Regions from separate parts of the Lysinibacillus sp. FSL R7-0073 genome, predicted to be linked through region 2. Evidence: riboswitches for the same ligand, from Rfam matches in the RefSeq annotation. Region 2 holds a riboswitch; each other region holds the start of a gene.
What was found. Region 2 has a riboswitch for cobalamin ahead of MKY88_RS21195 (FecCD family ABC transporter permease). Riboswitches for the same ligand answer to the same signal wherever they lie in the genome.
Positions count from the first base shown of each region.

Region 1: it holds a riboswitch for cobalamin, as region 2 does, so the genes downstream of both, mmgD (citrate synthase) here and MKY88_RS21195 (FecCD family ABC transporter permease) in region 2, are expected to answer to the same signal.
Region 3: it holds a riboswitch for cobalamin, as region 2 does, so the genes downstream of both, MKY88_RS10840 (ABC transporter substrate-binding protein) here and MKY88_RS21195 (FecCD family ABC transporter permease) in region 2, are expected to answer to the same signal.

Region 1 is NZ_JBBPAS010000001.1:2,493,247-2,504,370, reverse strand. Features, by position in the region: gene nikA (nickel ABC transporter substrate-binding protein) at 1-935, shown strand, start outside; gene nikB (nickel ABC transporter permease) at 1,007-1,960, shown strand; gene MKY88_RS12360 (ABC transporter permease subunit) at 1,983-2,765, shown strand; gene MKY88_RS12355 (ABC transporter ATP-binding protein) at 2,776-3,549, shown strand; gene MKY88_RS12350 (ABC transporter ATP-binding protein) at 3,552-4,370, shown strand; gene MKY88_RS12345 (NUDIX hydrolase) at 4,418-4,903, opposite strand; cobalamin riboswitch at 5,135-5,329, shown strand; gene mmgD (citrate synthase) at 5,519-6,640, shown strand; gene MKY88_RS12335 (bifunctional 2-methylcitrate dehydratase/aconitate hydratase) at 6,739-8,172, shown strand; gene prpB (methylisocitrate lyase) at 8,215-9,129, shown strand; gene MKY88_RS12325 (acyl-CoA dehydrogenase family protein) at 9,161-10,819, shown strand; gene MKY88_RS12320 (enoyl-CoA hydratase-related protein) at 10,830-11,124, shown strand, end outside.
Region 2 is NZ_JBBPAS010000001.1:4,212,970-4,224,093, reverse strand. Features, by position in the region: gene MKY88_RS21240 (catalase) at 1-399, opposite strand, end outside; gene MKY88_RS21235 (MarR family winged helix-turn-helix transcriptional regulator) at 572-1,006, shown strand; gene MKY88_RS21230 (ring-cleaving dioxygenase) at 1,057-2,040, shown strand; gene MKY88_RS21225 (nitroreductase family protein) at 2,109-2,726, shown strand; gene MKY88_RS21220 (NADPH-dependent FMN reductase) at 2,790-3,332, shown strand; gene MKY88_RS21215 (sensor histidine kinase) at 3,462-4,862, shown strand; gene MKY88_RS21210 (response regulator transcription factor) at 4,834-5,535, shown strand; gene MKY88_RS21205 (YdhK family protein) at 5,577-6,161, opposite strand; gene MKY88_RS21200 (biotin transporter BioY) at 6,278-6,874, opposite strand; cobalamin riboswitch at 7,029-7,219, shown strand; gene MKY88_RS21195 (FecCD family ABC transporter permease) at 7,416-8,462, shown strand; gene MKY88_RS21190 (ABC transporter ATP-binding protein) at 8,468-9,259, shown strand; gene MKY88_RS21185 (DMT family transporter) at 9,337-9,651, opposite strand; gene MKY88_RS21180 (DMT family transporter) at 9,651-10,004, opposite strand; gene MKY88_RS21175 (TetR family transcriptional regulator) at 10,076-10,657, opposite strand; gene MKY88_RS21170 (hypothetical protein) at 10,800-10,973, shown strand; gene MKY88_RS21165 (endonuclease Q family protein) at 11,040-11,124, shown strand, end outside.
Region 3 is NZ_JBBPAS010000001.1:2,201,494-2,212,617, forward strand. Features, by position in the region: gene MKY88_RS10830 (hypothetical protein) at 1-168, shown strand, start outside; gene MKY88_RS10835 (translation factor GTPase family protein) at 274-2,214, opposite strand; cobalamin riboswitch at 2,391-2,577, shown strand; gene MKY88_RS10840 (ABC transporter substrate-binding protein) at 2,742-3,737, shown strand; gene MKY88_RS10845 (precorrin-3B methylase) at 3,790-4,467, shown strand; gene MKY88_RS10850 (S9 family peptidase) at 4,539-6,527, shown strand; gene MKY88_RS10855 (class I SAM-dependent rRNA methyltransferase) at 6,614-7,810, opposite strand; gene MKY88_RS10860 (alpha/beta hydrolase) at 7,872-8,789, opposite strand; gene MKY88_RS10865 (dihydrofolate reductase) at 8,951-9,427, shown strand; gene MKY88_RS10870 (HIT family protein) at 9,486-9,980, shown strand; gene trhA (PAQR family membrane homeostasis protein TrhA) at 9,995-10,630, opposite strand; gene MKY88_RS10880 (DegV family protein) at 10,905-11,124, shown strand, end outside.

The sequences.
Region 1 (11,124 bases), 1.7 Mb from region 2:
TAGATAAAATAAAGGTTAAGATCATTCCAGATTCGGAATCCCTTTCGTTAGCCTTTGAAAATGAAGAATTAGATGTCATTTATGGTCGAGGGATTATTAGTTTAGATAACTATACGTACTTAAGAGATAGTGGCAAATATAAAACAGCTACATCTGAGCCGTTGTCTACGAAAGCATTACTGTTCAATACTCAGTCTGGACCGTTAGCTGAGCTAAAGGTTCGACAAGCTATTCAGTATGCTATCAATAAAGAACAAATGGTAGATAGTATTACACATGGTACAGAAAAAGTGGCAAACACGCTATTTTGGGATGCCATTCCTTATGCCAATATTGATTTAGCACCTATTTTATATAATCCTGAAAAGGCGCAGAAATTGCTAGATGAAGCGGGCTGGACGCTAGAGAAGGGTGAGAAAATTCGTTCGAAAAATGGTCAACCCCTTACATTAGATTTAATCTATATTGCTACTGATGCCATTCAAAAACCTATGGCAGAGTTAATGCAAGGCGAGCTAGCAAAAATAGGGGTACAGTTAAATATTGAAGGCGCTGATGTTATGGTTGGTCTGCAAAAATTAATGGATGATCAGGTTGATATTAACTTCTGGCGAACAAATGGACCGCCAACTGATCCACATAGCTTTGCAAATGAATCAGCTACACCAAATGCTAGTGGTGTATATGAAGCAAAATTAGGCTTACCAAATGCTCAAGAGATCGATACTAACATACATCAATTATTAGTTGGTACCAATGAAGAAGAACGCGTGCAGCTTTACACGGATATTTTAACAATTTTCCACGATCAAGCATTATTCTATCCAATATCGTATGAAACGAATAATGTTATTTATCAACCATATATGAAGGATTTTGCACCACGTGCTTCTGAGTATGACATTCCATATGCACAAATGGATAAAGAAAACTAAGTATGAAAGAGAGAGTGTGTCGAACCATGACAACTCTCTTTTTATCATAGGATGGAATAGGAAGTGACGGCATGTACGAATCGACTTGGATGTTTTGTGTAAAAAGAATTCTCACACTACCATTTGTATTAGTAGGCGTATCTATTCTGACCTTTGTGTTTATTCGTTTCGTACCAGTAGAACCGGCAGAGGTCATCCTTCGACTCTCAAGAATTGCCCCAACACCAGAGGCTATACAAGCTTTACGAGAAGAATTAGGGACAGACAAGCCTTTTATCATGCAGTATCTGCTATGGGTAAAAGGCGTTTTACAGCTAGACTTTGGTACATCTTTTGTTAGTAAATTACCCGTGGCTCATGAGCTATTTGCTAAGCTACCCGCTACCATTGAATTAGCTATAGTAGCATTTATCCTAATTTTAACTTTTAGTATTCCATTAGGGGTTGTGAGCGCATTATATAAGCATTCCTTTATCGATAAAATCATTCGATTATTTACAGTAATAAGTGTATCCATCCCAACATTTTGGTTAGGGTTTATCCTACTCTATCTTTTTAGCTTAAAACTTGGCATTTTTCCAACGAATGGAAAAGGTTCGGTAGCACATATTGTTTTACCAGCCTTCACCTTAGCTTTACCTACAATCGGATTGTTCTCACAGTTTATCCGCTCTGCCGTAATCGAAGAATACGAGCAACCATATGTAAAATATGCACAGCTTAGAGGTTTGAAAAAATCGGTCATACTCATCCGACACGTGGGGAGGAATGCTGCCATACCAATATCAACTTTGTTTGGGATGACACTCGGAAATTTGCTAGGTGGTGCTGTCATAGTCGAGCAAGTATTTAGTTGGCCGGGGCTCGGTCGATATTTAATAGAATCCATAACGAATCGTGATTACCCCGTTGTACAATGCTATGTGTTGGTGAGTGCTGTCATCTATGTGCTCGCCAATTTAGGCACAGATGTATTGCATCGTTTATTGGATCCTCATCTGATGATGAAGGATAGGAGAGAGTAGAGTGAACTTAGGACGTATACATATGAGAAGATATATTAGTATCACCTTACTAATGATCATTGGTTTACTAGGACTGTTAGCCCCACTCATTATGCCTCATGACCCTTTAGCAGTCGATATTTCTAAGAAATTTTTAGCACCCTCATGGGACTATCCATTAGGAACAGACCATTTAGGAAGATGTGTCTTCTCCCGATTGCTTTTAGGGATTCGGTATTCTTTAGGTGCGGCGCTCGTCATACAAATAGTTGCTATTCTAGTAGCGATTCTATTGGGCGCATTAGTCTCCTTAAAAAGAGGTATAATAGATGCGCTATTTATTCGGATATGCGATATTTTATTAGCTTTTCCAACACTTGTACTAGCATTTGGGCTTTTAGGTGTATTAGGTCCTAGCTTGAAAAATGTGTTAATTGCACTTAGTTTGACACAGCTTATTTATTATTCGAGGCTAATCCGAGGTTTATTTATTGGCATGAATGAAAAAGATTTTATTCTAGCGGCAAGAATCAGTGGTACTACAGGTGCAAAATTAATTATTCGACACTATCTCCCTCATGTTTGGCCACCGATTGTAACGATTGTGGCATTAGATATGGGGAAGGTCATTTTAGAGATTGCGGGCTTTTCCTTTATTGGGCTTGGTGTGCAAGCTCCCACTCCTGAATGGGGAATGATGGTAAATGAAGGGAAGCAATATATCCGCCAACATCCTGAATTAATGCTATATCCTGGGCTTGCTATCGTCTTTGTTGTCCTAGTATGTAATGTTTTAGCAAGTAGTTTGAAGAAGCCTGATCAGTAAAGGGGTAGTTATGAAGAAAGTTTTAGAAGTGAAAGACTTATCGGTCAAAATTGGAGAACAGAATATTTTATCCTCCATTCATTTAACAGCCTATCAAGGCCGAGTATTAGGAATTATTGGGGAAAGCGGTAGTGGGAAAACGATGCTTTGCCAAGCTATTATGCAAGCCTTGCCGACTAGAGCGCAGATCACCAAAGGGCAAATTTTCTACCATCAACAAGATTTATTGAAGGTAACTGCTGCTCAAATGAGAGCTTATCGTGGTAGACATCTTTCTATTATTATGCAAAATCCTTCGACTGCCTTTGACCGTGTTCAAACTATTGAAAGTCATTTTCGTGAATCATTAAAAGCTCATTTTGTTATAACTAAAAATGAAATAAGACAAATTGCTATTGAAAGCATGTCAAAAGTTAATTTACCTAATCCCGAGCGCCTTTTACACTATTATCCATTCCAACTAAGTGGGGGAATGCTACAGCGTGTGATGATTGCTTTGTCACTGGCAATTCAAGCCTCTATATACATAGCTGATGAGCCAACGACAGCTCTTGATACAGTCAATCAAAAGCAGATATTGACATTATTTGATCGTGTTCGCTTGGAAACACAGGCAGCCATTCTTCTTGTGACACATGATTTAGGCGTTATCGCTGAACTTGCTGATGATGTAGCCGTGATGTATAAGGGGGAAATAATTGAACAAGCGAATGTCTATGATTTTTTTGATGCCCCTCAGCATCCTTATACAAAGAAACTATTACAATCCCGAATTATGTTTTAGAGGTGAAAAGATTGAAGCTACTAGAAGTGAGAAATATTGAGAAGAACTATGCACATAGACCATTCATATTCAAGCGAAAACAGGATGCTCCTGTATTACAGAAAGTATCATTTTCACTTCAGGAGGGAGAATGCTTAGGGGTTGTTGGACAAAGTGGCTCAGGAAAAAGCACATTGGGCCGAATTATATTAGGAATGGAAAGACCAACAGCCGGGGAGGTTCTATTTCAAGGGGTTAATCTTTATGATGCCACTAGCCAACAGAAAAAAATGATACGGAGAGATTTACAAGCAGTCTTTCAAAATAGCTATCATTCATTAAATCCAAAGCACACCATTTTTCAAATTTTAGAGGAACCGTACCTAAATTTCGAGCATTATAGCTCAGCTGAGAGACATTTTAACGTAAAGGAATTACTTGATCATGTAGAGTTAGAAAAATCTATTGCCGAAAAGTATCCTTCCCAGCTTAGTGGGGGACAACAACAGCGTGTGAACATTGCAAGAGCGCTTGCCTTACATCCAAAATTAATTGTTTTAGATGAAGCCATTAGTAGTTTAGATATGATTTTGCAAAAACATATCATTCAATTACTACAGACACTACAAAAGGATTTGCAACTTGCCTACATTTTCATTTCTCATGACCTACAGGCTACACGCTTTATTTCAGATCGCATCCTAGTCATGCAAAATGGTCAGCTAGTAGAGGAAAGTATGAAAGGTGAACCATTTAAGCATTCCGCATCACTTGAGCTATGCAACGCGATTTTACCCACTCACCCTCGCGAAAGAATTCACAAGAATACTAGTTTGGAATAATCTGAAATACCTTTGCGAATAAAGTCCTTATTAAAATTCTTACATTGCTATTTGGAAAGCTTCGTAAAGGAGCTTTCGAACTCCCATATTTTGCCCTCTAGGTTGTTTAAGAGAGCGACCGTCCTCTGTTCCATATTATTCGGAAGTTCTTCCTTACTGAAATAGGTGAGGCTTAAGCTCTCACCATCTTTCATTTCCAATACACCCCTTACATGTTTAGCTCTATAAAGGTGAATGACTGTATAGATTTCATCGCCATTCGGATAACAGTAGTAATAATCAGGTCCTGTAAAAACACCGATAAACTCAAACTCTTTAGCTACGAGTCCAGTTTCCTCATAAAGTTCACGCGCAGCAACCTGCTCTAATGTTTCGTTTATATCCATTGAGCCGCCAGGTAATCCCCAATCCAATGTATCTGAACGATGTTGAAAGAGTATTTTCTTATCATCATTAACAACAACAACTGTCGAACCAACGCTTATAATCGGTCTATTACCGATAAGCTTTCTTAATTCTGTTATATAGCCCATCCCGTCACTCCTCGTTTCATCGTAATGCAAAACAAATCGCTTTTTTAAAGCAGACTTCATAAATATAGCTCCATTGGGATTGATTAACAATCTTTTTTTGAGCGAAATAATGCTTAAATATGCAGAATAGTTCGTCAAAAATGAAAAATAGCTTTTTATAATCAGTCTTTTCTGAATTTTACCTATATTGATTGTTTGGAAACCTCTATGTTAAGGTAAAAAGACAAATTGAATATGCTAAATTTTGGTGGTTCAAATGGGTTTGATTCCATTTGATTAAAAGGGAAGTTGGTGTGAGTCCAACACTGTCTCGCAACTGTATGTAGGAGTTCCATAACGAGACCACTGTTTTGTTCTTCAAAACGGGAAGGTGTTATAGGAATGTTGATGATAAGTCAGGAGACCTGCCGCTAAATAAGCATCAATTGACCTACGAGGATAGGGAGGTGTAGCTACTGTATGATGAGTGTGAATGGATGTAAGTTCACTGTTTTTTGTTCTGTCATACTTTTGTAGATTAACAACTTCTAAAGGGGTAGAAGTTGTTTTTTTGTTGTTCTTTCGAGTTTGAATGGTAACGCTTACAAGAATGATTAAACAAAGGGGTTGTAATCCATGGAGTTAACGTATTCACCAGGTCTTGATGGAGTTATTGCTGCGGAAACAAAACTGTCTTTCTTAGACGTAGTAGGAAGCCAAATTGTTATACGGGGCTATGATTTGATTGAACTATCTCAGCGATATTCCTATTTAGATATTGTCCATTTATTATTGCACGGAAACCTACCAACTACTGAGCAACAAGCTGACTTACAGGATAATTTGAAAGATAACTATCACGTTCCACAAGAGCTTTTTCAAATTTTTAACTTATTACCAAATGGGACACATGCTATGGACGGCCTTAGAACTGGAATTTCAGCGTTAGCAGGATATGATCAGCATATCAATGATCGTTCGACTGAAAGGAATGTAACACGAGCATATCGACTTTTAGGTGGAATGCCCAATATCGTTGCGAATAGCTACCGTGTATTAAATGGTCAAGAGGTAGTAGAACCGGATAGTGAGCTTTCATATAGTGCTAATTTTTATTACATGATTACTGGAAGAAAACCAACACCATTAGAAGATGAAATTTTTGACCAATCACTTGTTTTATATAGTGAACATGAAATGCCGAATTCGACCTTTGCTGCTCGTGTTATTGCTTCCACACAATCTGATCTGTATGGTGCTCTAACTGGTGCTGTCGCATCATTGAAAGGAAATTTACATGGTGGGGCAAATGAGGCAGTCATGTATATGCTGCTTGAAGCTAAGACTGCAGAAGGCTTTGAAGCGATGCTGAAAAACAAGCTTAAAAATAAAGATAAAATAATGGGCTTTGGCCATCGTGTCTATATGAAAAAAATGGACCCAAGAGCGCAGATCATGAAAGAAGCTTTGTATAAATTATGCTTGGAGCAAGGGGATGACCGCTTATATCACATGTGTGAAGCTGGTGAAAAAGTGATGGTGGAGGAAAAAGGTTTGTATCCAAATTTAGATTATTACGCTGCGCCAGTGTACTACATGCTGGGCTTACCAATCGAATTATATACGCCTATTTTCTTTGGCTCTCGAACGATCGGTTTATGTGCACATGTAATCGAACAACATGACAATAATCGATTATTTAGACCTCGTGTTCATTATATAGGCGAGCGTCATAACCTTGAAGAATTGTCGGTATAATCAAGTTTTAACAACTCGCCATAGAGCTGATGGACATTCTGACCAATGCCCATTAGCAAACTAGTATATCAAATTCATACCTTGAAAGGAAGATATAGATGATCAAAACGAATGAAAAAACGGCGACAGACCAGCTTCTTGTTGATATTGCGGATTACGTATTAAACACAAAGATTACGAGCGAAGAAGCTTACGAAACAGCTCGATATGTTTTATTGGATACGTTAGGTTGCGGCATTTTAGCTTTACAATATCCTGAATGTACAAAACTTCTGGGTCCTGTAGTACCAGGTACAGTTGTTCCAAATGGTACTCGTATTCCAGGAACATCCTATGTCCTTGATCCAGTAAAAGGTGCCTTTAATATCGGTTGTATGATCCGTTGGTTGGATTATAACGATACATGGTTGGCGGTAGAATGGGGGCATCCTTCTGATAATCTAGGTGGCATATTAGCTGTAGCCGATTATTTGAGTCGTGTACATGTTGCAGAAGGGCAAGAGCCTCTCCAAATAAAAGACGTTTTAGAAATGATGATTCAAGCTCATGAAATACAAGGAATACTTGCACTCGAAAATAGCTTAAATCGTGTTGGCTTAGATCACGTCTTATTCGTCAAAATAGCGACAACAGCTGTAGTAACAAAGGCTTTAGGTGGTACTCATCAAGAAATTGTCAATGCTTTATCAAATGCTTGGATTGATAATTCAAGTTTAAGAACCTATCGACATGCACCTAATACGGGCTCTAGAAAATCATGGGCTGCTGGCGATGCTACAAGCAGGGCGGTACAACTAGCAATGATGGCTGTGAAAGGGGAAATGGGCTATGCAACTGCATTATCTGCACCAGGCTGGGGATTCCAAGATGTGCTCTTTAATAAGCAAGAATTAAAGCTTGCGAGACCACTTGCATCTTATGTTATGGAAAATGTCCTCTTTAAAGTGTCTTACCCTGCAGAATTTCACGCTCAAACGGCTGCAGAATGTGCTGTTCATTTACATCCTGAAGTAAAGAATCGCCTAGCTGAAATTGACCGCATTGACATTACGACGCATGAATCAGCCTTACGAATTATCGATAAAGAAGGGCCTCTTCACAATCCTGCTGATCGTGATCACTGCCTTCAATATATTACAGCTATTGGTCTTATTTATGGTGACATTACAGCAGATCACTACGAAGATGAGGTGGCTGTAGACCCACGCATTGATGACTTGCGAAATAAAATGATTGTCGTGGAAAAAAGCCAATATACAATCGACTATTTGGACCCTGATAAACGATCCATTGCGAATGCTGTTCAAGTTTATTACAAAGATGGTACATCATCCGAGCTAATTGAGTGTGAATATCCTTTAGGACATCGTTTCCGCCGTAAGGAAGCATTTCCTCAGATCATTGATAAATTCCAGCAAAACATTCGTACGCATTATTCTCAAAAACAACTCAATACAATAAATGAGGTTTGTGCAAATAAAGAGCTGCTTGAACAAATTGCTGTCCATGAATTTATTAATCTATTTATTTAATTTAGAAGGATTCCGAACACAATAAAGAGGAGGTTTTTTAAAATGGCGTGGATTGTCCAAGAAGCGAAGACACAAAAACAATTAGCTGAACAATTTAAAGCTCTGATCGCTCGTTCAGCTATTTTGCAAATACCAGGGACACATGATGCAATGGCTGGTTTGATGGCTAAAAAAGTTGGCTTCGAGGCATTGTATCTTTCGGGTGCCGCTTATACAGCGAGTAGAGGCCTACCGGATTTAGGAATGATTTATTCAAATGAAATAGCTCAGCGTGCTAGTGATATTATTCGGGCTACTAATTTACCTATGCTAGTGGATATTGATACGGGCTTTGGTGGTGTATTAAATGTTGCTCGTACTGCTCGTGAAATGGTAGAGGCAGGGGTCGCTGCCGTACAGCTAGAGGACCAAAATCTTCCTAAAAAATGTGGACATTTAAATGGCAAAACTCTTATTTCAATGGAAGAAATGATACAAAAAATAAAAACGATTAAACAAATAGCCCCTACATTAGTAATTATTGCTCGCACGGATGCAAGGTCAGTTGAAGGTTTAGAACAGGCTATTCTAAGAGCCAAAGCATATGTTGCTGCTGGGGCAGATGCTATTTTTCCAGAGGCATTACAAACTGACAAGGAGTTTAAACAATTTGCCAATGAGTTAGATGCACCCTTATTAGCTAATATGACTGAATTCGGTCAAACTCCTTATTATACCGCCAAAGAATTTGAAAAAATGGGCTACTCGATGGTCATTTATCCTGTTACGTCTATGAGAGTTGCAGCGAAAGCATACGAGCGTGTATTTGAATTAATAAAAAATACTGGAACACAACAAGAAGCAATTGAGGATATGCAAACAAGAAGCGAATTATATGAAACGATTTCCTATTATCAATACGAGGATTTAGATCGTGAATTAGCGAAAACCATTTTACCTAAGGAGGAAATAAAGTAGGATAGATAACTTTCTTTCAAGGAGGACTCATATGGATCGACTAGAAGACAAAATGACGATCTTTACACCAGAGGATTTTCATGATGAAGAAGAGCTCATTGCAAAAACTGCTGAGCTCTTCATTAAACAGGATGTCTCACCGAATATTTCATCTATTGAACAGCAACAGTATGGGATCACTCGTCAACTATTTCAAAAAGCAGGTGATCTTGGTTTACTGGCTATTGAAATACCAGAAGCCTATGGAGGACTCGAGCTCAATAAAACAATTTCTGGTCTTGTAGCAGAGAAAATGGGCTTTGGGGGCTCTTTCAGCGTTTCCTACAATATCCATGCTGGGGTGGGCACATTACCCTATGTCTATTTTGGCGATGAGGAGCAAAAGCTGAGGTACTTACCAAAGCTTGCATCTGGGGAATGGATTGGTGCCTATGCACTTACAGAGTCCGATTCAGGTTCTGATGCACTGCGCCCCAAAACGAATGCTAGATTAACAGAAGATGGTACAGCATGGATAGTAAACGGAGAAAAGCAATGGATTACGAATGCTCAGCTAGCAGACGTCTTCGTTGTTTTTGCCCAGACGCAAAATGGAATGACTGCGTTGATTGTCGAACGTTCCTTTAAAGGGGTATCCGTAGGTCAGGAAGAGGAAAAAATGGGCATTAAAGGCTCTTCAACGGCAACGCTCATTTTAGAAGACGTTATGGTGCCAATCGATCATGTTCTTGGAGAGATCGGCAAAGGGCATATCGTCGCTATGAACATCTTGAATATGGCACGTCTAAAGCTAGCCTTTTCCAATATAGGAACGGCCAAACAGGCATTTCTATTAGCTGTGAATTACGGAAAGGGACGGAGACAATTTGAACGATCTATCGTTGATTTTACAATGATACAGGAAAAACTTGCTAACATGTTCGTTTTGATTTATGGAGCAGAAAGTGCTGCATACCGAACGGCTGGAAAAATGGATGAGGCTATTGCATCAGGTAGTAATGAAACGGTGGTTCAGAAAATATCCGAATTTGCACTTGAATGCGCACTCCATAAAGTACATTGTTCCGAAGCACTTGGAAAAATTGCTGATGAAGCTGTTCAAATACATGGGGGATATGGTTATATGCAAGATTATGATGTGGAACGTTTGTATCGGGACGCAAGAATTAGCCGTATTTTCGAAGGCACGAATGAAATCAATCGCCTCACAATGGCTAAAATGCTGTGGAAAAAATATGTACAAATAACTGCAATAGAAGATGATTTTATCGACAATCAACCATTAGATAAAAATCACCATTATATCCTACTTTCCAAGCATTTGATGCAATTAGCAATTACAGTCATTACGAATGCACAGATTCAACTCGAACAGGAGCAAGAATTTATGCGTTTATTGGCAGATATAGCCATGGAAAGCTATGTCATGGAATCAGCCTGGCTCAGGTCGAAAAAAGCTGTGCATGAGCAAACAAAACAATTGATGACAGACATATTATGCCAGGAGGGTTACCGCAAAATAGAAGAAAGTGCGATTACTATAATTACGGCCGCTGAAAGCAATGAGCAAAAACGAGTAAGCTTGCTAAATAATATTCGACAGTTAAATATTCCACTACAGCAAAATCTCTTTTTGAAAAAAAGGGCACTTACGAGAACATTCATTGACAATCCAAAAATGATTAGTTAGGAGGAACAGCATGATCGGTACATTTGCAAACGTTAGGAAAGAGGGTTCTATTTCTATTATCCATTTAGATCATCCACCTGCAAACACTTTGTCATCAGCTTCTATTGAAAACCTGCGTCGTATTTTCCAAGAGCTAGCGGAGGATGAAGAAACAAGCGCCATTATTATTACAGGCACTGGCCGATTTTTTGTCGCTGGGGCTGATATAAAGGAGTTTGTTTCAGCCTTTGGCCAACAGGAAAAAGCATTACAAATGGCTCAAGCAGGGCAAGCGCTATGCGATGAAGTGGAAGCCATGAAGAAGC
Region 2 (11,124 bases):
AAATTTTGTAGCGAAGCCACGTGCGTCACGGACGGTATCGGCTGAGCCCCTTGAGCCTGCAACGGTAGAGAAACGAACAAAGACTGGTGTTTTTGTTCCTTTACCATTTAAGAATTGTGCTTTTGTAATATCACTTGCACATTCATAGGTTTCAAAAATCCCATGTGCTGCCGATCCACGTGCATGTACTACTCTTTCTGGAATACGTTCATGATCGAAGTGCGTCATTTTTTCACGAAAATGAAAATCCTCTAGTAAAGTAGGACCTCGATCGCCAGCTTTTAAAGAATGTTCATCCTCTGATATTTTTAGTCCTTGATTGGTTGTGAGTGGTTGATTTTTATCACTTACTCGGAATGCTTCTAATTGTTGTTGTTTTTGATTGATTTCTTTTTTCATATATAGAATCCTCCTTTATAAGTTACAACTACCTTCTACCCGCAGAGGATGTTCACAAACATTTTCAGCTAACGCGTAAAATACGAAACAAAATGATTGCTGATTAAAAATGGATATGTTATTATTATCTCGAATTAAAGATAATTAAATTCGAAATAAGTGAGGGAGTCGTATGAAGGAAGACAATCGTAACTTAAAAGCATTTACGGTCTTGTTCCGAGCATATCAAACGATTCAGGAAGCAACAAAAAGGGATTTACTTCAATTTGACTTAAATCAAACCGAATTTTCGGTCCTTGAATTTCTGTATCATCGTGGCGAGCAGCCCATTCAAGTGATCGGTAAAAGAATATTAATTGCAAGCAGTAGTATTACGTATGTAATTGATAAGCTTGAACAAAAAGGCTATGTATATCGCAAATCATGCCCTAGAGATCGACGTGTCACTTATGTATTGCTTACGAATGAGGGACAGACTCTAATGGAAGAGATTTTCCCTAAGCATGAACAAAAAATAAATGAGATATTTGAAGTATTGGGGCCTCATGAGCTGGATACAATGATTTTGTCCCTTAAAAAGGTTGGCAAAAATGCTAATGGACATTAAAAAAATTTAAATAAATATCTCGATTTCGAGATAAGTGGGAGGAGCATTGTATGAATCATTTAAAAGGTGTACACCATGTAACGGCTATTACAAGCAGTGCTGAGGAAAATTATAAATTCTTTACCTATGTATTAGGAATGCGCTTAGTGAAGAAAACAGTAAATCAGGATGATATTCAAACATATCATTTATTCTTTGCAGATGATAAAGGTAGTGCTGGTACAGATATGACGTTTTTTGATTTCCCTAACATTCCAAAAGGTGTACACGGTACAAACGAAATTTCAAAGACTTCCTTCCGTGTGCCAACGGATGCTTCTTTAGAATATTGGGAAAAGCGCTTCGATCGATTGCATGTAAAACATACTGGTATTAAAGAACAGTTTGGTAAAAAAACATTATCATTCGTGGATTTTGATGATCAGCAGTACCAGCTTATTTCTGATGAGCATGATACAGGTATCGCATCAGGTACGCCATGGCAGGATGGACCTATCCCACTTGAATATGCTATTACAGGTTTAGGGCCAGTATTTGTTCGAGTAGCTGATTTTAATTACTTTAAAGATGTGTTAGAAAAAGTAATGCTGTTTACAAAGATTCGGGAGGACGGAGATTTCCATCTATTTGAAGTAGGTGAGGGCGGCAATGGAGCGCAAGTGATTGTAGAACACAATACTGTGTTACCAGTAGCTCGCCAAGGTTTTGGTACGGTTCACCATGCGGCCTTTCGTGTAGAGGATCGTGCAGTATTAGATGAATGGACTGCACGTTTTGAAAGCTTTGGTTTCCACACATCTGGCTATGTAAATCGTCATTTCTTTGAATCCTTATATGCACGTGTAGCGCCACAAATTTTATTTGAGTTAGCAACAGATGGGCCAGGATTTATGGGAGATGAACCGTACGAAACTTTAGGAGAAAAACTTTCATTACCACCATTCCTAGAACCAAAACGTACACAAATTGAAGGACTTGTTCGTCCTATAGAAACTGTAAGAAGTTCCATTACGTTCGATAAAGAATATGAGTAATATTTTTAATTCAGTAGAGAAATTTTTTCTCTACTGAATGGTTACATATTGAATTGGAGGTTTAATGAATGGAATTTTCCAAATTGATTGATAAGCGTCGCTCGGCGAATAACTTTTTAACGGACGTTAAAATGACTGAGGAAGATATACGTCCAATTTTAGAGGATGTCAAGCTCGCTCCATCGGCCTTTAACTTACAGCATGCCAATTACATCGTTGTGTTGGATGAAGCTATGAAGGAAAAAGTAAGAGAGGCTGCATATGGTCAATATAAAGTGCATTCAGCTTCTGGGGTCATTCTTGTATTAGGTGATAAAAAAGCTTATAAAAATACGGCAGAACTAAGTCAAGGTATGGTGGATTTAGGGATTATCACAACGTATGAGCTAGAAGAAATAGTTGCTGAGAATACTCACTTTTATGAAGACCGTGGCGAGGCATTTATGAAAGATGAAGCGATTCGAAATGCATCTTTGTCTGCCATGTTATTTATGCTAGCTGCGAAAAATCGTGGCTGGGACACTTGTCCAATGATTGGCTTCGATAATCAAAAAATGCGCGACCTTTTCAATGTATCAGAAGAGCAAGAAATAGCACTCATGATTACTATTGGGAAAGAAAAAGAAAGCAGTCGTCGTTTACGCGGTTATCGTAAGCCAGTAGAAGAATTTGCCACTTATTATTAAAGTTGTATAAAATACAATAGTTATTTAAATACTAAGAATTATGTACATTTAGGAGGAAACATCGTGAAAGTAGTAGCCATCGTAGGGAGTATCCGTAAAGAATCTTATAATATGCAATTAGCTCAATTTATTGAAAAACGTTATACTGAGAAATTGGATCTAGAAGTGTTAAGTTTGAAGGATTTACCAATGTACAATCAAGATATCGAAAATGAAGCACCACAAGCAGTTCTTGATTTTAAAGCAAAAGTAAAGGCTGCAGACGCAGTGTTATGGGTAACACCAGAATATAATGGAACTGTTCCAGGTGTAATGGTCAATGCAATTGATTGGTTATCTCGTGTAGATAAAGTAATGATTGGCAAGCCATCTATTATAATGGGTGCATCAATGGGTAACCTAGGTACTGTAAAAGCACAATTGCATCTACGTGATATTTTATTCTCTCCTGGCATTAACTCACCATTACTAAGCGGCAATGATGTTTATATTGGTGCTGTGCATACTAAATTTGATGCAGAAGGTAATTTGACGGATGAAGGTACAGTGAAATTCTTGGATGTAGTCATCGATAACTTCTTAAACTGGGCAAAAAAATACATTTAAATTAAAAGTTAACCCATGAGTATATACTATACTTATGGGTCTTTTTCTGTTTGGATAGAGATTTTTTCTGCATGAAATCTTCATATTTTGCCGATATACTAATAAGAAACTCTAAAATGGTGGTTACAGATGAGAAAATTATCACTAAAGCTAGGCATCATCTTTTTCATTACATTATTTTGTATTGAAACATTTATGATGTTTTTTTTACACGCCTCATTGACTAATTCTAGAGTTGAAGAAGAATTAGCAAGTTTGCAAGCGAGGGGAAACTCACATCGCACAATATTAGAACAGAACTTTAATAAGGAAACATTGGCACATGTCGTCTTGATGGAATCGGAAGAATCTACAGATGTAGTAGTGACAGATGCTGAGGGAACCATTTTAGCCTCCTCGCAACTGCATCCTGAAATTAAGAATCTGATAAAGAAATTAGATGGAACTATACCATACGAGGGAAAGATTCTACAAAATAACTGGCAACAGGCAAAAGCTATAGCTACTATTAGTCCAATGCAAAAAGAGCAGACAACGATTGGCTATGTATTTATGTTTCAAAATACAGATTCGATCCATGCTTTAATGAAACGCTTAAATAAACATTTCCTCATCGTGGGCATTGTCTCTGGCTTAGTAACCATTGCTGTCATCATTGTGTTATCTAGAAAGCTTGCTGAACCATTAATTCAGATGAAAGAGGCCACTTTGAAAATGAGTAAAGGGGATTTTACGGTCGCTCTTTCTACAAATGGCAAAGATGAGCTTGGAGATTTATCGAATGCCATCCAGCTATTATCAAATGAGTTAAATCATTTAAGGCAGGAGCGCAAAGAGTTTTTATCTAGCATTGCCCATGAGCTTCGTACACCAATAACCTTTATTAAAGGTTATACCGATATTCTTTATAAACGTGATTTATCAGTGCAAGATCGTCAAAAATACTTAGCTATTATATTGGAAGAGACGAATAGACTTTCACGGTTAATAAAGGATTTATTTGATTTAGCTAAAATGGATGAAAACTCATTTGTTATTGAGAAACAAAATCTAGATTTACAGGCTTTTTTTACTGGTATTAAGGGGAAATTAAGTCCTGCTTTTCAAGAAAAAGATATCCACTTTGATGTGTGCTGTGAAAAGGGATTAACGTTATTGGCAGATGAGGCAAGATTAGAGCAAATAATAATCAATCTATTAAATAACGCATTGACCTATTGCGGACAGGGAGATACTACCACGGTAAATGTGAAGAAGGTCAATGGTGTTTTAACGATCATTATTCGAGATACAGGAAGAGGGATTCCCAACAAGGATTTACCGTTTATTTTTGAGCGCTTTTACCGTGTAGAAAAATCTAGAAGTCGTGCGTTAGGTGGTTCTGGACTAGGACTTGCAATTGTCAAGGAACTCGTTCAGGCCCATGGAGGAGAAGTGACGGTTAAAAGTGAACTAAATAAAGGGACTGTTTTTGAATTATCGTTTAAAGGAGTAGGAGCGGATGAAAACCATTTTATGCATAGACGATGAACCAAGAATGTTAGATTTATTGACTCTTTACTTAGAGCCCGGTTTTCGATGTAGCGCAATATCGTCCATTCAAGATGCGTTCATTTATCTAGAAGAAGAGCATGTGGATTTAGTTCTTTTGGATATTATGATGCCAGAGATGGATGGATTCCAAGTGTGTGAAGAAATCAGGAAGTTTTGGAATGTACCTATCATCATGCTTACGGCTAAAGGAGAGCATTCGGATATTGTAAAAGGTTTAAATATTGGGGCAGATGATTATATATTAAAACCTTTTGATGAGGAAGAGCTATTAGCACGTATACATGCTGTATTAAGGAGAACCAAGGTAGAAGACAAGGTGGTTGTCTTTGAGGGATTACGCTTAGATAAAGAATCCTTTGAATTATACTTTCAACAAGAGGCAATCCCATTAACACCAAAAGAATTTTCCATGATGTCCTTATTTCTAGATTATCAAAATAAAGTGTTTTCAAGAGAACATCTTATTAACACAGTTTGGGGATATCATGTAACCATTGAGGATCGTACTATCGATTCCCATGTCCGTAATTTACGTGAAAAATTAAGAAAAAGCGGTTTTCCTGCTGATGATTACTTGCAAACCGTTTGGGGAATAGGCTATAAATGGCATAAGTTTGCGGATCGAAAGCCTTTAGAACATAAAAACTAGAAAACAACCTCTGCCAAATATACTGGGAGAGGTTGTTCGGATTATTGCGCTGTTAACTCATCTTCTATTACCCATTTATGATTTTTCACTGCTTCACCATTTGTGGTAGAGATGTAATCAACCATATAAACAGTGGTTGGTACAGCTTCTTCAATACGGACGGTTGCGTTTTTCATGCCTTCCATATGAGTAGCAGTCGTTTTTACCTCTGTACCAGGGGACAGTGGCGCTTCTCCTACATCAATTAATTCTTCATGGATAATCCATTTATGATTCTCTACACGTTCGCTACCTGATGTTGGATCATAAGAAATTATATAGGCTGTAGTTTTATATGCACCAACAATCGTCGCTTCGGCACCCTTCATCCCTTCCATATGCTCGTCTGTAATCAAAGCGGTACTCCCGACCGGAAATGCTGGATCTTCAGCTTTTCTTAATGTAGCTGGTACTTCCGCTGAGCTAGAATGGTTCATTGTGGAGTGATCCATTTCTGTTTGCTGCTCAGTCTCAGGAGTATTTTCTGAAGTTGATGAAGGCTCTGTTTTATCTTCAGAACAAGCTGATAAAGTAAGTAAAGCAACTGCTGATAATAGTCCACCTGACCATCTTCGTTTGAATGTCATATGAGATCCTCCTTTCTATTTGCCCTTACTGTAACAAACAAATATGCAGAAATGATGGACATTAACTTTTACAAAAAACTTCTTTAGTCTATTGACTAAAGAAGTTGATGGAAGCGTTATTGAATGGGCATGATATTCAATGTTTTTTGTAATCGGTACGCTAAAATACCAGCGAAAATAGCTAAAATAATATCTTTTGGAAGTGGGGGGATCATCCAAAGCCAAGCTAATCTATAGGAAAAATCCTCTGGCGCACTGGCCCATAGTTTGTACGCAATAAACATCCAGTTTGTACCTACTAAATAATTGATAGCAGTTGCAATGAATGCGGCTAGAATATAGCTTTTCTTCGTACCACTTCGCTCTACCATTAATCCAGCAACAAATGCTGCTAAAATAAAGGTGATAATGAATCCAAATGTGGGACTTAATAGTTGACTGAACCCTCCACCAAAGCGAGCAAAGACAGGTGCTCCTGCTAATCCAATACACATATAGACTGTGCAGGCAAGCGCCCCCTTCCTACTACCTAAAATAAGTCCTGCTAAAATGGCAAAAAAGGTTTGTAGAGTAATCGGCACTCCTCCTACTATCATAAAGGGCACAAAGGAAGTTATATTGGCACCGATCATCATGAGGGTAGAAAATAATCCAATATATGCAATATCTACAGTCTTTAATTTTTGATGACTTTGTTCTGTTACTGTTGACATGATTTCACCTCTAATTTCAAAGTACTTATCGTTAGTGTAAAAAACTAAATTATTTGTGTCAACTTTATTTTAGTTTTAGGTTAACTAAAGTGTGCTGGAAATTCCTTGTAGACTAACTATCTATAAAAATGTATGATAGAATCGTCATAATTTTATAACTTTACATACTATTGGTGTGACATTTTAAACAATGTCGCTTAAAAGGGAAGTCGGTGGAAGTCCGACGCTGTCCCGCAACTGTAACGAGGAGTCCTATTATGTTTATTTGCCACTGTTAAAAATGGGAAGGCTATTTATAGGATGATGAAACGAAGCCAGGAGACCTGCCAATAAGTAATACCTGTAATGCCCACGAGGATGCAAGCAATTACGGACAATAGCTGGATTTTCTGACTTTGTTTATTCGAGGGTATTTTTGTGCGTTTTTTTGCATGAAATGCCCTTTTTTTATTGAGTGCCAACTGAAGTAAGATCATCTGACCTAAATTATGCAAAAGTATAATTAATTGCTTCATTCATCATCTTAGTAGGAGTTTAATGAATGAATAAAAAATTTATGTTATTTTCTTTAGTGCTTCTTTTAGTATTAATTGTATCTATGACATTTGCTGTAATGGTTGGATCTGTTTCTGTGACGCCATTATATGTATGGAAAGTAATTCTGTCGAAATTACCCTTTATACAACACACGATAGAGCAAGATTGGAGTCGCTCACAGGAAATTATTATTTGGCAAATAAGAGTACCCCGTGTCATCCTTGCGGCTATTGTAGGAGCGGGTTTAGCCATTGCAGGGGCAGCGATTCAGGCACTTGTAAGAAATTCCATTGCAGACCCATATATTTTAGGAATTTCTTCGGGAGCAGCCGTTGGAGCAACTTCTGTAATTATTTTAGGTGCTTTTTCATTTTTAGGTATTTACGCACTCTCTGTGTCAGCCTTTATAGGGTCTTTGCTCGCGATTGGGTTAGTGTTTTTCTTATCGCGCGTAGGTGGCAGGGTCTCGATTTTCCGCTTGTTATTGGCAGGGATGGCAGTTTCCTTTATATTAACAGCCATTTCTAATTTTATATTAATGATGTCAAAGCAAGAGGGGGCTTTAAAGGCGGTTATGTTTTGGATGCTAGGTAGCTTAGCGGGAGCAAAATGGAATAATATTATTATTCCGGCCGCCATCTTTTTCATTGTGTTCGGGCTTTTATGGCTATTCTATCGAAATTTAAATTTGCTATTACTGGGGGAAGAGGCTGCTGTAACATTAGGAGTCAATCTTCAACAATTTCGCATACAGCTCATTTTACTTGTCTCACTTTTAACGGGGGTACTTGTAGCAGTTAGCGGTTCTATCGGATTTGTGGGATTAATCATTCCGCATATAGTACGGTTAATTGTCGGCTCTAACTATAAATATGTAATACCGATCAGTGCTTTATTAGGAGGGATCTTCTTAGTTTGGGCAGATGCATTAGCTCGAATTATTATTGCTCCACAGGAAATGCCGATCGGTATTATTACAGCTTTCTGTGGGGGACCGTTTTTCATTTGGTTACTCCGTCGTAACAATTATTCTTTCGGTGAAGGAGATTAACTTCCATGACATTAGAAGCAAAACAAGTATCATTCTCCATTTACGATCAACGCATACTTCACGAGGTGAGTGTAAAAATAAGGGAAAAGCAATTTGTCGGGTTAATCGGCCCTAATGGTAGTGGGAAGTCGACTTTGCTTAAAAATATGTATCGACTTCTAAAACCTGAAAGTGGGACAGTTTTGTTAAATGAACAAGATATTTTAAAGCAGTCTAGTAAAGCTATTGCTAAAAATTTAGCCGTTGTTAGTCAAGAAACACCTGTATTATTTGATTTTACTGTTAACGATTTAGTCAGTATGGGAAGGACTCCACATAAAAAGCTATTAGAGCTTGATCAGGAACAAGATTTTCAAATTGTTAAAGATGCATTGAAGCAAACAGGTTTACTGCATCTAGCGAAACGAAGCTTTAGCTCACTTTCTGGTGGGGAAAAGAAGCGTGTCATGGTGGCAAGAGCACTCGCTCAGCAAGCACAGGTACTTATATTAGATGAACCAACAAATCATTTAGATATTCAACATCAACTTCAGCTGATGGACTTAATTCAAACTTTACATCTAACAGTAGTAGCCGCTCTACACGACTTGAATATCGCCGCCATGTACTGTGACCAAATTTATGTTTTACAGCGCGGACGCATTGTTTGCCATGGTACACCAGAAGAAGTACTTACACCATCATTGCTGCGAGAAGTATTTGGAGTATTTGCAGATATTCAAACACATTCACTGACAGGTAAACCGTATCTTACATATGTCCCTGAACAATTCGCAAGAGGGGTCCACCCTATTTAGTTTGCCTCGATCATTCAACTTCATCTAATAAAAAAGGGCGCCACTTCATTTAAGAGGGCGCCCTTTGTCATCTACTATTAAGATACTGCTTTTAAACCTGCAACTCCAATGATAATCGCAATAATACTGATGATTCGTGCGAGGTTTTTAGATTCCCCGAAGAATATAATATTGACAAGCACGGCACCTACAGTCCCAATACCAACCCAAACAACATAGGCGATGCTTAGCTGTAAATAGTCGAAGGAAGCATATAAAAGTGCAAAAGATAAACCAAAGCCTCCGACGTATAATAATAAATTTCGTACGGTTTTATGTTGACTATAAAAGCGTAAACCAATGACACCGACTATTTCCGCCAATGCTGCTAATAGAACGAATAACCAGCCCATTATGCATCCACTCCTTTTGTTGTACTAGGATTCTTCGATGGATTATCCGCCAATTTTAGGCCAATAACGCCCAACACTAAAATAACCATAAATATCCCCTTAATCGCATTAAAGTCACCATTGAAAATAAAGATATCCATTAATGTCGTTCCGATTGCACCTGCTCCAGCGAAAATTGCGTAGACAGTACCCGTAGGAAGTTTTTCACAAGCCTTCGATAAGAAGTGAAAATCAACAGCGATTATAGATACAATAATGATCCAATGCCACCATGAATTTGCTACATTAAAGCCGAATATCCAAAACAATTCAAATAAACTTGTTAGTCCAACATACATCCATTCTTTTTGCATAAATAAATTCCTTCCGTAGTAGAATATTATGACTGACATTCAGTCATTTTTGGAGTGAAAGAGAACGCCACTTATGCGTGACGTAGGCCAAGTGCATGATATAAAAAGTCTAGAAGCTCAAGCTTAAGCTGTTGCATGGTTTCATCCTTGCTATCGTCAAACAAATAAATTTGTTCGGCAGCAGATTCGATTAGACCAATGATAAGCTTGGCTGATCGCGATGGGTTGATGGAATCTCGAATGACCCCTTGTTGTTGAGCCGTTAATAAAAAATTACTCATCCAAGCATAGTAGGGTGAATAGATATTTTCCCATTCTTTCAAATGCTCAGTTTGTGCAATACCCGCATAAATGAGTGCAACGATATCTCCATATTCTTTCGTAATTAAGAAAATCATCTCAACCACTTCTTCAAGCTGCTGTTCAAAGGGTTTATGATCTGAAACACCTTCTTCGACAGTAGCCATAATGCGCTCTACCATATTTTTTGCAATAGCAGGCATAACCGAAAGGCGCGATGGGAAATAAAGATAAAAAGTTCCTTGTGCAATACCAGCTGCCTTTACGATATCTGAAACCTTTGTTTTTTCAATACCTTTTTCTCGAAATACTTCAATGGCTGCTTGAATAATTTTTTCTTCCTTTGACATGATATCCCTCACTTTTGCCTTACTTATTAGTATGTTACAGGAGAGAAAAATGAATGTCAATGAAAAATGACTGATAGTCAGTCATTTTTGGTAAGTATAGTTGTTTTAACTTCAGGGAACTTTATGTTTGAAAGGATTGATGACAATGGAAGATTTTAAATTTGCACAATTAGATTCACAGCAACTTGCGAAAATTAATGAACTAGAGAAAAAAATGGGTGTCACATTAATTGCCTACGATTTATCATCTATGCCATCAAATAACTCTGGAGCTTATGAAGAAAATAATGGCACAACCAATAATCATCCATCATACTAAATATGAAATGCCTTGCAGTCATGTAAGGTATTTTCATTTTAAGTAGTGTTTAAGGAGTGAATGTACATGAAAGAGTTCTATGCTGATTTACATATTCATATTGGCCGCACAGCTAAAGGGCGTGCTGTGAAAATTACTGGTAGTAAAACGT
Region 3 (11,124 bases), 2.0 Mb from region 2:
CGTGGGAACGGCCACGAGCTATTATTAACATTAATTGATCAACTACAAATATTAAAAAGTCAGCCTGGAAAAGTAGTTATCGACTTCACGAATACGCAAGGTTACGTGGTGGTTGAACCTGCCTATCCAGTGCACAAGCCTTCAAAGAAAGCTGTTGGTGCCATATAAAAACAAGCCCTCCATGAAGCGGAGGGCTTGCTTTATTTTTTGTATGGATATTCTATCTTCATCTGAAGTACTAGTTCAACAGATTTGCCATGCTAGTACATAAACTTAACTCTGACAATGCATGGCTGCTTGCGCCTCTTGCCAGGGGACGGAATAGCCTTTACCTTTTGCACAAAAAATGCTGGAAGAACTGTATTCAGGGTCGGCATTTTTATCATAGCCTATTTGAGTTATTACTTCTTCTGCATTATGACACACATCATAGCCATCAAATTGGAGGGTAAGCGCACCTTTCCCATTTGTATAGGCGGCAAAAATCGTGCTATAGCTCATGAAGGTCGCTACTGGTGCACGTCCTGTTAATACAACGTCTGTTTCAGTGAGTACGGGGTCGTCAAAGGTGCCAGCAGCCTGTTGAATGTCGGTCATCATACGGCCAATAAAATCATTGGAAGCCTTCATTTTAAAGCGATAATACGGCTCAAGCAGGACGTTCTGTGCTTGTTCCAGTCCTTGGCGCAGTGCTCGGAAAGTGGCTTCTCGGAAATCACCGCCAGACGTATGTTCATTATGCCCACGTCCCGTCAAGAGCGTAAAATGAATATCTGTTACTGCGTAGCCTGTGAGTAAGCCATGATGATCACGTTCAAACAAATGCTTTTCTACGAGGCGTTGGTTGCCCACTGATAAATCATCTGCATGACAGGCATTGCTAAAGGTAATTCCTGTCCCACGTTCATTTGGCTCCATTAATAAATGAATTTCTGCATAATGCTTGAGTGGCTCAAAATGTCCGTAGCCTGTAACGGTTGTCGCAATTGTTTCCATGTATAATATTTGCGGCTCTCCAAAAGAGATGTTTAATGTAAAGCGCTTCATTAAAATTTCAATCAGGACCTCTAACTGAATGACACCCATTATATGCACATGGATTTCCTGAAACTTTTCCTGCCATACGACACGCAATGATGGCTCCTCGGCCTCTAGTAGACGGAAAATCTTTAATACTTCTTTAATATGTTGTTCACCCTCATATTGAACTTTTGCCTGTAATGTAGGGACAAGCTCATAGGGCTGTGATAGCGTGTTACTGCCAATGCGATCGCCAATGTTTGCCTGGCTGAGCCCTTTAACAGCGAAGATTTCACCAGCCTCAACTTGTTGAACAGTTTCAAATCGACTGCCATTATAAAGACGAATTTCCGTTACTTTCTCTGTGAGGTCTCCAAACATAAATTCATCTCGAACATGTAATTTGCCTGTTAAAGCCTTGATGAAAGTTAAACGCTGATGGCCGTCATGTCGTATTTTAAAAACCTCTCCTTGAAACGGTGCTTCCGGCTCGAAGTGAGTACCAGTTATGAGTGGAAGTTGAGCAATAAATTCTTGAATGCCTTCATCCTTCAATGCAGAACCTGTAAAGCAGGGGAAGGCGTATTCATTTTTAATCATCGATAGGAGCTGAGTTACGCAAGGACCATGTTCCAATGTTTCATTCAAAAAGGCATCCAGCAGCTCTTCATCACGCTCCGCCAGCCATTCCATGATTGTCCTTGAAACATAGTTTTCCTGAAGTGGTTCATCTACGAATAATACATGTTCAGAGAAATCTTTATGGAGCTGAGTCATCACAGCCCTTACATCTGCTCCGTCACGATCTATTTTATTAATAAAAAAGAATGTAGGGACATGATAGTTCCGTAAAAGCTGCCATACAGTTTCAGTATGACCTTGTATACCTTCTACTGCACTAATAATAATGATAGCATAATCCATGACACGGATGGCACGCTCCATCTCTGGGGAGAAATCGACATGTCCTGGTGTATCAATCAACGTATATGTATCGTCGCCAATAGTCATGCGTCCTTGCTCGGCAAATATCGTAATGCCACGCTTGCGCTCAAGCTCATGATTATCTAAATAGGCGTCCTGATGATCGACACGCCCCCGTGCTTGTATACTATTTGTATGAAAAAGCATTTGCTCGGAAAAGGTTGTTTTTCCTGCATCAACATGAGCAAGAACCCCAATCGTCTTGTACATAATAAATCCTCGTTTCTATAAGTGGCTATCTTCTCATTGTATCAGAATACTAGCACAACTATTTCTTGTAAAATGATTCGTCTTTTTGTCGAAATAGTGCTAATATAATGATGATTATATTTTTTGCATTCTACTACAGATCGCGAATTAACGCATGAACTGCTAGTCTATCAATAGCATGAATAGAACATATTGGTGCAAATGGCCTTTGTCATTTGCTTAAAAGGGAAATCGGTGCAATTCCGATGCTGTCCCGCAACTGTAAATGGGGAGTCTATACAGCATGCCACTGTAGTTTTACTATGGGAAGGCGTATAGATGATGAACCTAAGCCAGGATACCTGCCAGTATATGTATGTTAACTAAGAACCACGAGGATGGGGATAGTGATAAAGGTACTAATACCGTTTTTTCACTATGCAACTCTCTTGGCGACAAGAGGGTTTTTTTATGCCCTTCCAATTATCCTGGTAGCAAAGAAGTCTCTGATTTCTTTCTATATTTATCACAACAAAGGAGAAAAGGACATGAAAAAATGGAGAAGTATATGGCTAGTCATGGTCATCGCCTTAATCAGCGTTTTAGGTGCGTGTGGCACAAACGACAAGCCTGAATCAGCAACGCAAACTGAAAAAGTTGAACCGTCTGAGGCGACAGCATCTGAGGTAATCATTGAAAATAATGAAACTACCCAAACCTATAAGGAAGCACCTAAAAAGGCAATCAGCTTAAATCAGCATGTAACAGAAATTATGCTTGCATTAGGCTTAGAGGATTCCATGGTAGGGACAGCTTATTTAGATGACAAAATCTACGAGCCGCTTCAAGCAGCCTACGATAAAGTTCCAGTTCTTTCAGATCAATATCCAACGAAGGAGCAAGTCATTGATGCCGAAGCAGATTTCTTGTATGCAGGCTGGAAAAGTGGCTTTGGTGAAAAAGGTGTTGGAACACCAGAGGAGCTTGAGGAATTAGGAATTCATACGTATCTACATACGGCTTCCAATATGACAAAGCCAACATTAGAGGATATTTTCACTGATATTCGTCATATCGCGGAAATATTTCGCGTGGAAGATCGTGGCGAAGCATTAATTGAACAAATGACAAAAGGTGTGGAAGAAGTTCAAGCTCAATTACCAAAAGACAGCGAAAATTTACGTGTGCTAGTCTTTGATAGTGGAGATAAAGATGTGTTCACGGCTGGTCAAAACTTTATGAATGAGCTAGTAACAATTGCTGGCGGTCAAAATATCTTTGGAGATGTGGAGTCAGGATGGACAACGGTATCGAAGGAAAATGCAGTAGATCGCAATCCAGAGGTGGTTGTTGTCATTGATTATGGTGAAACAACTGCCGAACAAAAGATAAAATTCTTAAAAAATGATCCAGCGTTGAAGGAAATGGAAGCAGTCAAAAATGATCGCTTTGTCATCCTTCCACTTTCAGCGGCATCTGAAGGAGTACGTGCCGCAGAGGCCATTCAAATTTTAGCCAAGGGCTTCTACCCAGCAAACTTTTAAAAACATTCGAGCTAGCGCTTTGCTAGCTCCTTTTTCTTAAGGAGTGATAACAATGAATGCATTTCGTCAAAACATACCAGATAAAACGTTTGAAACCCTTAATCAGCAAGGTGGATATTCACGATTAGCGGTAAGCCCTGGCATTATTAATAAGCATTACACGCCAGCCCAATTTCAAAAAATAGCTGAAATTGTAGGGGAGAAGGGGGCCATTAAATATTCGGCTTCCTATAGCCTATTATTATCGATCCCCTCTAGCGAACTGACAGAATCTACCCATGCCTTACAGGAGGCTGGGCTGTTTGTTGCTTTGTCAGGTCCTCATATAGCCATGAAGGCATGTGATTTTTGTGATGGCGAAAAAATGGAGGCAGTTCCTCAAACAGAACAGCTCTATCAGGCGTTGGACGGTATAACTGTGCCTGCAAGAGTTCGAGTCAATGTGAATGGCTGTGCATCGGCTTGTTATAATCCTACATATGACGATATAGGACTAGTCTATCAGCATGAGAGCTTTGATGTTTATTTAGGATCCATTCCAATGGGGGCAAAGGCACAGGCGGGTACTCTCTTTGCGAAGAGAGTAGGGATCGACCATATTGAAGATTTCTTGCTACAAATCATTCGTCTCTATCAGGACCAAGCTCGTGCCAATGAACCTTTTTATAAGTTTTATAGCAGAACAAAATCGAATGCTGATTGGAAACTAGTAAAAAAATTGATAGAGTAGCAGGAATAATACTTAGGGTGTCGAAATATTGTAGTAGAGCATAGAAAATGACAATATAAAGGAGCAAGAACATGACATCTAAACAAGGGATTCAACCAGAAGATCTTTATCACTTGAAATCAGTGGCAGATCCACAACTCTCACCTGATGGGACTGAGGTAGTTTATGTAGAGACACGTATTGATGAGAAGAAAAAAGACTATGTATCGAACTTATTTTATTTAAATTTAAAAGACAAACGTCCTCAGCAATGGACATATGGTGAATATCGTACAAGCTCTCCTGTATGGTCGCCAGATGGCAGTCAAATTGCTTTTTCCTCTACAAGATCAGGCAAGCCGCAAATTTTTGTACTGTCGAAAACAGGGGGAGAGGCGAAGCAAGTGACGTATTGTAAAAACGGTGCGTCCACGCCTGTCTGGTCTCCATGTGGAGAGAAAATTGCGTTTTCAGTTATGCTAGGTAAAGATGAAACTATCCTAGATAAAGCTGAAGATGACAAGAAAGAAGAAAAAGAACTCAAGCCACTTGAAATCGATAAGATGAAACATAAATCGGATGCGGGTGGATTTATGGATATGGACCAATATACTTACATTGCCATTGTCGATTTAAAATCTGGTGAATTAGAGCAAGTGACAGAAGGGAACGAGCATTTCCATCTGAGTACATGGTCGCCAAATGGCAGTTATCTTACGTACTTAGCAGATAAAGCAGAGGATTTAGATTTTTCATATAATGCTGATATTTATTTATTCGATGTAGAAACAAAACAGAGCCGCAGGGTAACAGAGGGGATTGGCTCTTATTACCAAACGTCCTGGTCGCCTAATAGCCGCTTTCTATCCTTTGTTGGAGGAAAACGTGAATTTGAAAATGCCACACAAGCGAAGCTATGGATTTATGATATGGAACAAAATCTGCTAAACTGTGCAACAAGCGAGTTTGATGCCCCTGTTGGTGATTATGTCATCGGTGATTTCCTGCAAGGGGTAGCAGCACCACGTGTGCAATGGATGAATGATAATCATAGTTTCTACTTCCAAGTAACTGATCACGGTAATGCGGCAATTTACTTTGGTAATGTAGATGGTGAAATTTATCCAGCAATTCACGATGATCAATACGTTTATGGTTTTTCACTAGATACTCACAATGATCAAGCCGTTGTCGCAATAAGTACGACAACGAATCCGGGCGATTTATATTACGTCAACTTAAAAACGGGTGAAAAAGAACGATTGACGACAGTCAATGAAGATGTTTTAAAGACGAAAGAGTTAGCTGTTCCAGAGAGCATTGAGTTTGAAGGAGCTGAGGGCTGGAAGGTCAACGGCTGGATCATGAAGCCAGTGGGCTATGAAAAAGGAAAGAAATATCCCCTTATTCTTGAAATCCATGGTGGTCCTCATGCGATGTATGGCAACACCTATTTTAATGAATTCCAAATCCTAGCTGCTCAAGGCTTTGCAGTCCTATATACAAATCCGCGTGGAAGTCATGGCTATGGGCAAACATTTGTGGATGCCGTACGTGGTGATTATGGGGGCAATGACTATCAAGACCTGATGGCCGCTGTTGACTATGCTTTAGAGCAATATGATTTCATTGATCCAGATCGACTAGGTGTAACAGGTGGGAGTTATGGAGGCTTTATGACAAACTGGATTGTTGGGCATACCAACCGCTTTAAGGCAGCAGTTACACAACGCTCTATTTCGAACTGGATTAGCTTTGCAGGAGTTAGTGATATCGGCTATTACTTTACAGACTGGCAAATTCAAGCGGGGCTCGATAATATTGAGAAGCTATGGCATCATTCACCATTGAAATATGTAGACAATGTTGAAACACCATTGCTCATTTTACATGGTGAAAAAGACTATCGTTGTCCAATTGAACAGGCGGAGCAATTATTTATCGCCTTGAAGTATCGGAAAAAAGAAACGAAATTCGTCCGTTTCCCTGAAGCAAATCACGAACTGTCAAAAAGCGGAAAGCCAACATTAAGAATTAATCGTCTCGAATATATACGAGATTGGTTTGTGGAAAAACTTTAAAAAAGAAGTGGCTTAAGAAGTGAACATACTTCTTAAGCCATTTTTTATAGAAAAAAGAATCACAGCAAAGTGTGATTCCAGATCAGTTAGTCCATTTTTTGAATAAAAACGACCTTCAAATAATTAAATTCAGGATATTCACGAGGCACACGGAAATCCTTTGGTAAACCGTATTCTTCTACAATTTTATAGCGTGTACGAGTCTCTTTAAATGCTTGGTCGATAAACCCTTTAAACTTTTTCATACCGAAGCTTGCGTTGTTTGTAGAAGCCACAATAATGCCATTTTTGGCTGTAATCGCAATCGTATCCTTCAGTAATTTTGGATAGTCCTTCGCCGTTGAGAACGTCATTTGCTTTGTGCGGGCAAAGCTTGGTGGATCTAATACAACAAGGTCAAATTTTAATTCGTGACGCTGTGCATATTTAAAATAATGAAAAACGTCCATTACTTTTATATCCTGAGCTTCGTAATCAATTTGATTGACGCTAAACTGCTCAATCGTTTTGGCTAAACTGCGCTTCGCAACATCGACACTTGTTGTTTTAATAGCTCCTCCAAGCGAGGCTGCTACAGAAAATGCCCCAGTGTAGGAAAAGGTATTTAGCATATTTGTTGTGTTCGCATAGCGCTCACGAATAGCTAATCGTACTTCCCGTTGATCAAGAAAAATCCCAGTCATAGCACCATCATTTAAATGGACTGCATAGGTCATCCCATTTTCCTTAACCATGATTGGAAATTCGCCAGGAGTCCCCATAACAAAATCATCCTGTTCCATATATTGCCCTTTACTATCGAATCGTTTTTTCTCATAAATTGCTTGGTAGTTGATGGTTTCAGCAAGCGCCTCATAAACGACTTCTTTCAACGAGTAAATGCCCTCGCTATACCAACTCACCATATAGTAGCCATTAAAGAAATCGATAGTTAGACCTCCGATGCCATCACCCTCGCCATTGAAAACACGGAAGGCTGTTGTATGTTCATTTTGGAAGAATGCTTCTCGTAGCTGTATGGCTTTTTTGAACTTTTTAATGAAAAAAGCTTTATCGATGGTTTCATCTATATCTGTCGTCAGTACCCAGCCAATCCCTTTATTTTGAATACCGTAGTAACCTGTACCAATAAAACGATTATGGTGATCCATCAGCTTAAGCAGTGTCCCTTGCTCGGAAGGTAGTTGTCGTGCATCCACTGCATCTTTTGAAATTAATGGGTAGCCTTTTTTTACTTGATCAGCAAAAGGCTGTTTTAATTGTAGTGCAATTGTTTGTGTCATGTTGTCATCCTTTAAAAACGTTTTGCTCTATTATCGCACTGTTTGGATGGGATAGCCAAACTTATTTCAGGAATTCAGCAATTTTTGCCACCGTTTCGATTGTTGCCTCTTCAAAATAATTCATTTTGCTAAAATAACTATGAATTAAACCAGACATGGTCATATGCTCCACAGATACTCCAGCGTCGGTCAGTTTTTGGGCATAACTTAAACCTTCATCAAAGAGAACATCTGCCTCTGCTGCAATGAGGAGGGTTTTAGGCATATGACTTACATCCTCGAGCTGTAGGGGAGACACCAATGGATTTGTAAAGTTCGATTCATCCGTATAGTGTTGAGAAAACCATTGCATGCCCTGTTTATCTAGGCCGAAATTTTCCCCATAAGCCTGATAGGAAACGGTCGTGAAATCCACATTCGTAACAGGATAAATGAGCGCTTGTGCTTGCAAAGACGGTCCACCTGAAGTTACAGCTAAGTAGGCCACAACAGTTGCTAAATTACCGCCGGCACTATCCCCAGCCACCGTCAACCGAGCAGCATCGCCGCCAAATGCTTCGATATGGTCATGCACCCATACTAAGCTATCGTAGGCATCTTGCAATGGAGTTGGAAAAGGAAATTCAGGAGCCAAACGATAATCCACTGAAACCACAATAGCTTGCGCTTGGTCTGCTAAAAGCTGACAGCCAGCATCAACAGACTCTAAATTACCATATACCCAACCACCGCCATGATAATAAACAATAACAGGTAATGGTTGGTCATGAGTAGGTATATAAAGTCGTAGCGTAATTTGAGCACCATCACGCACTGTAATTTGTTGGTCTTGCATCAACGCTAATTTTGGCTTGTGTGGTGATTGCCATGGCGTAACAGTACGCATTGCGCGTGCTTCCTGTGGTGTAACTTGATAGTAAGGTGTAGCAACATGTTGATCTTGAATATAATGAACAGCTTCTTTTCTTAAAGTAGTCATCCTCATCAGTCCTTTATCGTGACGTTTATTACTTATATTATAAACTATTCGTATAATTTTACTAGGATTTAATTTTAGAAAAAGAAAATTCTTTCATAATAGAGGTGAAATTAGCGAATTGTGTTTATAATAAAAGGGAAGAAAGTATTTGGAGGGACAGTATGATTTCTTTAATTGTGGCACATGATGACAACCATGTAATAGGTTATAATAACGGAATGCCTTGGCATTTACCAGGAGATTTGCAGTATTTTAAAAACAAAACAATGGGCAAGCCAATGATAATGGGACGAAAAACGTTTGAATCCATTGGTCGTCCACTTCCAGGACGTCGCAATATTGTTATTACACGAGATGAAAATTATCACGCGGAAGGCATTGAAACTGTGACAAGCCTAGAAGAAGCAATAGCGGTAGCAGGGGATGTAGAGGAAATCATGATTATTGGCGGCGAGCAAATTTTCCGTTTATCGATGGAAATGGCAGATCGCTTATATATTACGAAAATTAACCATTCTTTTCAGGGCGATACCTTTTTCCCGAGCTATGAGGAGGCTTTTGTAGAGGTTTCTGCTGAACAGCCCGAAACAGCTTCAGAAGGCTATACTTTCCAATATCAAATTTTTGAACGTAAATAACATGGGAAACGCACGGTTTTGATAGACCGTGCTACTTCTATATTTAGGGGAGATATTGCTGCGCAACATCATGTTATCGAGTGGAGAAATTGCTCATGTTGATTGCTTGAGCTGTGCAATCATAAGTGGACAGGTCGAGCCTAATGGTGGTGTTGTCATTGAAACGGATTATTTTCACGCCCACCAGGATATAGCTTATCCTATAAAAGGATTAGTTATCTTAGCTTCAAAGCGTCACATCTATTGCTTTGATGAATTAAATAATGACGAAAAACTGGATTACATCAAACTCTTAACAAAATTTAGAAAAGCTCAAAGGGAAGTATTGGGCATAGAATACGTTTATTATTTTTACAACGAAGATACGACTCATCATTTCCATACTTGGATGGTGCCTCGCTATGACTGGATGAATGCATTTGGGCGATCCGTTGAATCCTTGAGGCCAGTGTTACTTCATGCAAGAAATAATTTGAGTAATGAGCAGCATGAAAAAGAAGTAAGAGAAGCTATTAAGCTTTTACGAGAATCCATAAAAAATCGCTCCTTATGAAGGGAGCGATTTTTTTATAAATAGAAGTACACACAAGCGTACATGGAAGCACAGCCAGCTAACACAAAAAGATGCCATATTGCATGGTTATAAGGTAGAGAACGCCAAGCATAAAAGATGGCTCCAATTGTATAGAACAGTCCACCTGCAAGTAGTAAAGCAAAGCCGTAAAATCCTAAGTATAAGTAAACAGGCTTAATAGCAAAGATGATTAGCCAGCCCATGCCAATATAAAAAATTAAGGATAGCACTTCAAAACGATTAATGAAGAAACATTTAAAAAGAACACCTAATATTGCGAGGGACCAAATAATACTTAATAAAGTTATGGCTAGGGTGCCACCAACAGCAATTAATAAAAACGGCGTATACGTACCGGCAATTAAAATGTAAATGGACGAGTGGTCCAAAATAGCGAAAAAGTGTTTATATTTTTCTGGCATACTGTGTAGCAATGTGGACATTAAAAACAGGATGATGACAGAGGCACCAAAAATACTAAAAGTAGTAATATGTAGAGCATTACCTGTTTGCACAGCTGTAAGCAGTAAAACAACTAGAGCCGGAATACTTGCAATAAAGCCAATACCGTGTGTAATAGCATTCCACAGCTCTTCCTTCCAAGATTTATAGTCAAATGAATCAATCATTTACAACACTCCTTTCGTTCATATATTTACTATACCCCAATAATTTATACATGAACATTTACATTTGTCATATATTTCATATCAAAAATGTCATAAGGCTGTCATATTCTTTTAGGGGCTTTGATAGACAAGAGATAAAGGAAACGCTATAGTATCAAAGGTAGCGTTTACATTCTCAAGAAATCAATGCTTTGCCTAATGACAAATGTCATGTTTACATAATGATTCATTAGTCTATATAATAAATTTTAATGAAGTAAAAGGATGTGTCGAAGTGGGACGAATTCATATAGTAACGGACTCAACTTGTGATTTAACAAAAGAAGAAGTAGCACAGCATGGCATACATATCGTGCCATTAACAATTCAAATTGATGGTGAAACATATATAGATGGTGTGGATTTAGAGCCACAACCTTTTTTAGGCTTAATGAAAAATGCTAAAAATTTACCGAAAAGTTCACAGCCTGCGCCAGGGAAATTTAAGGAATTAT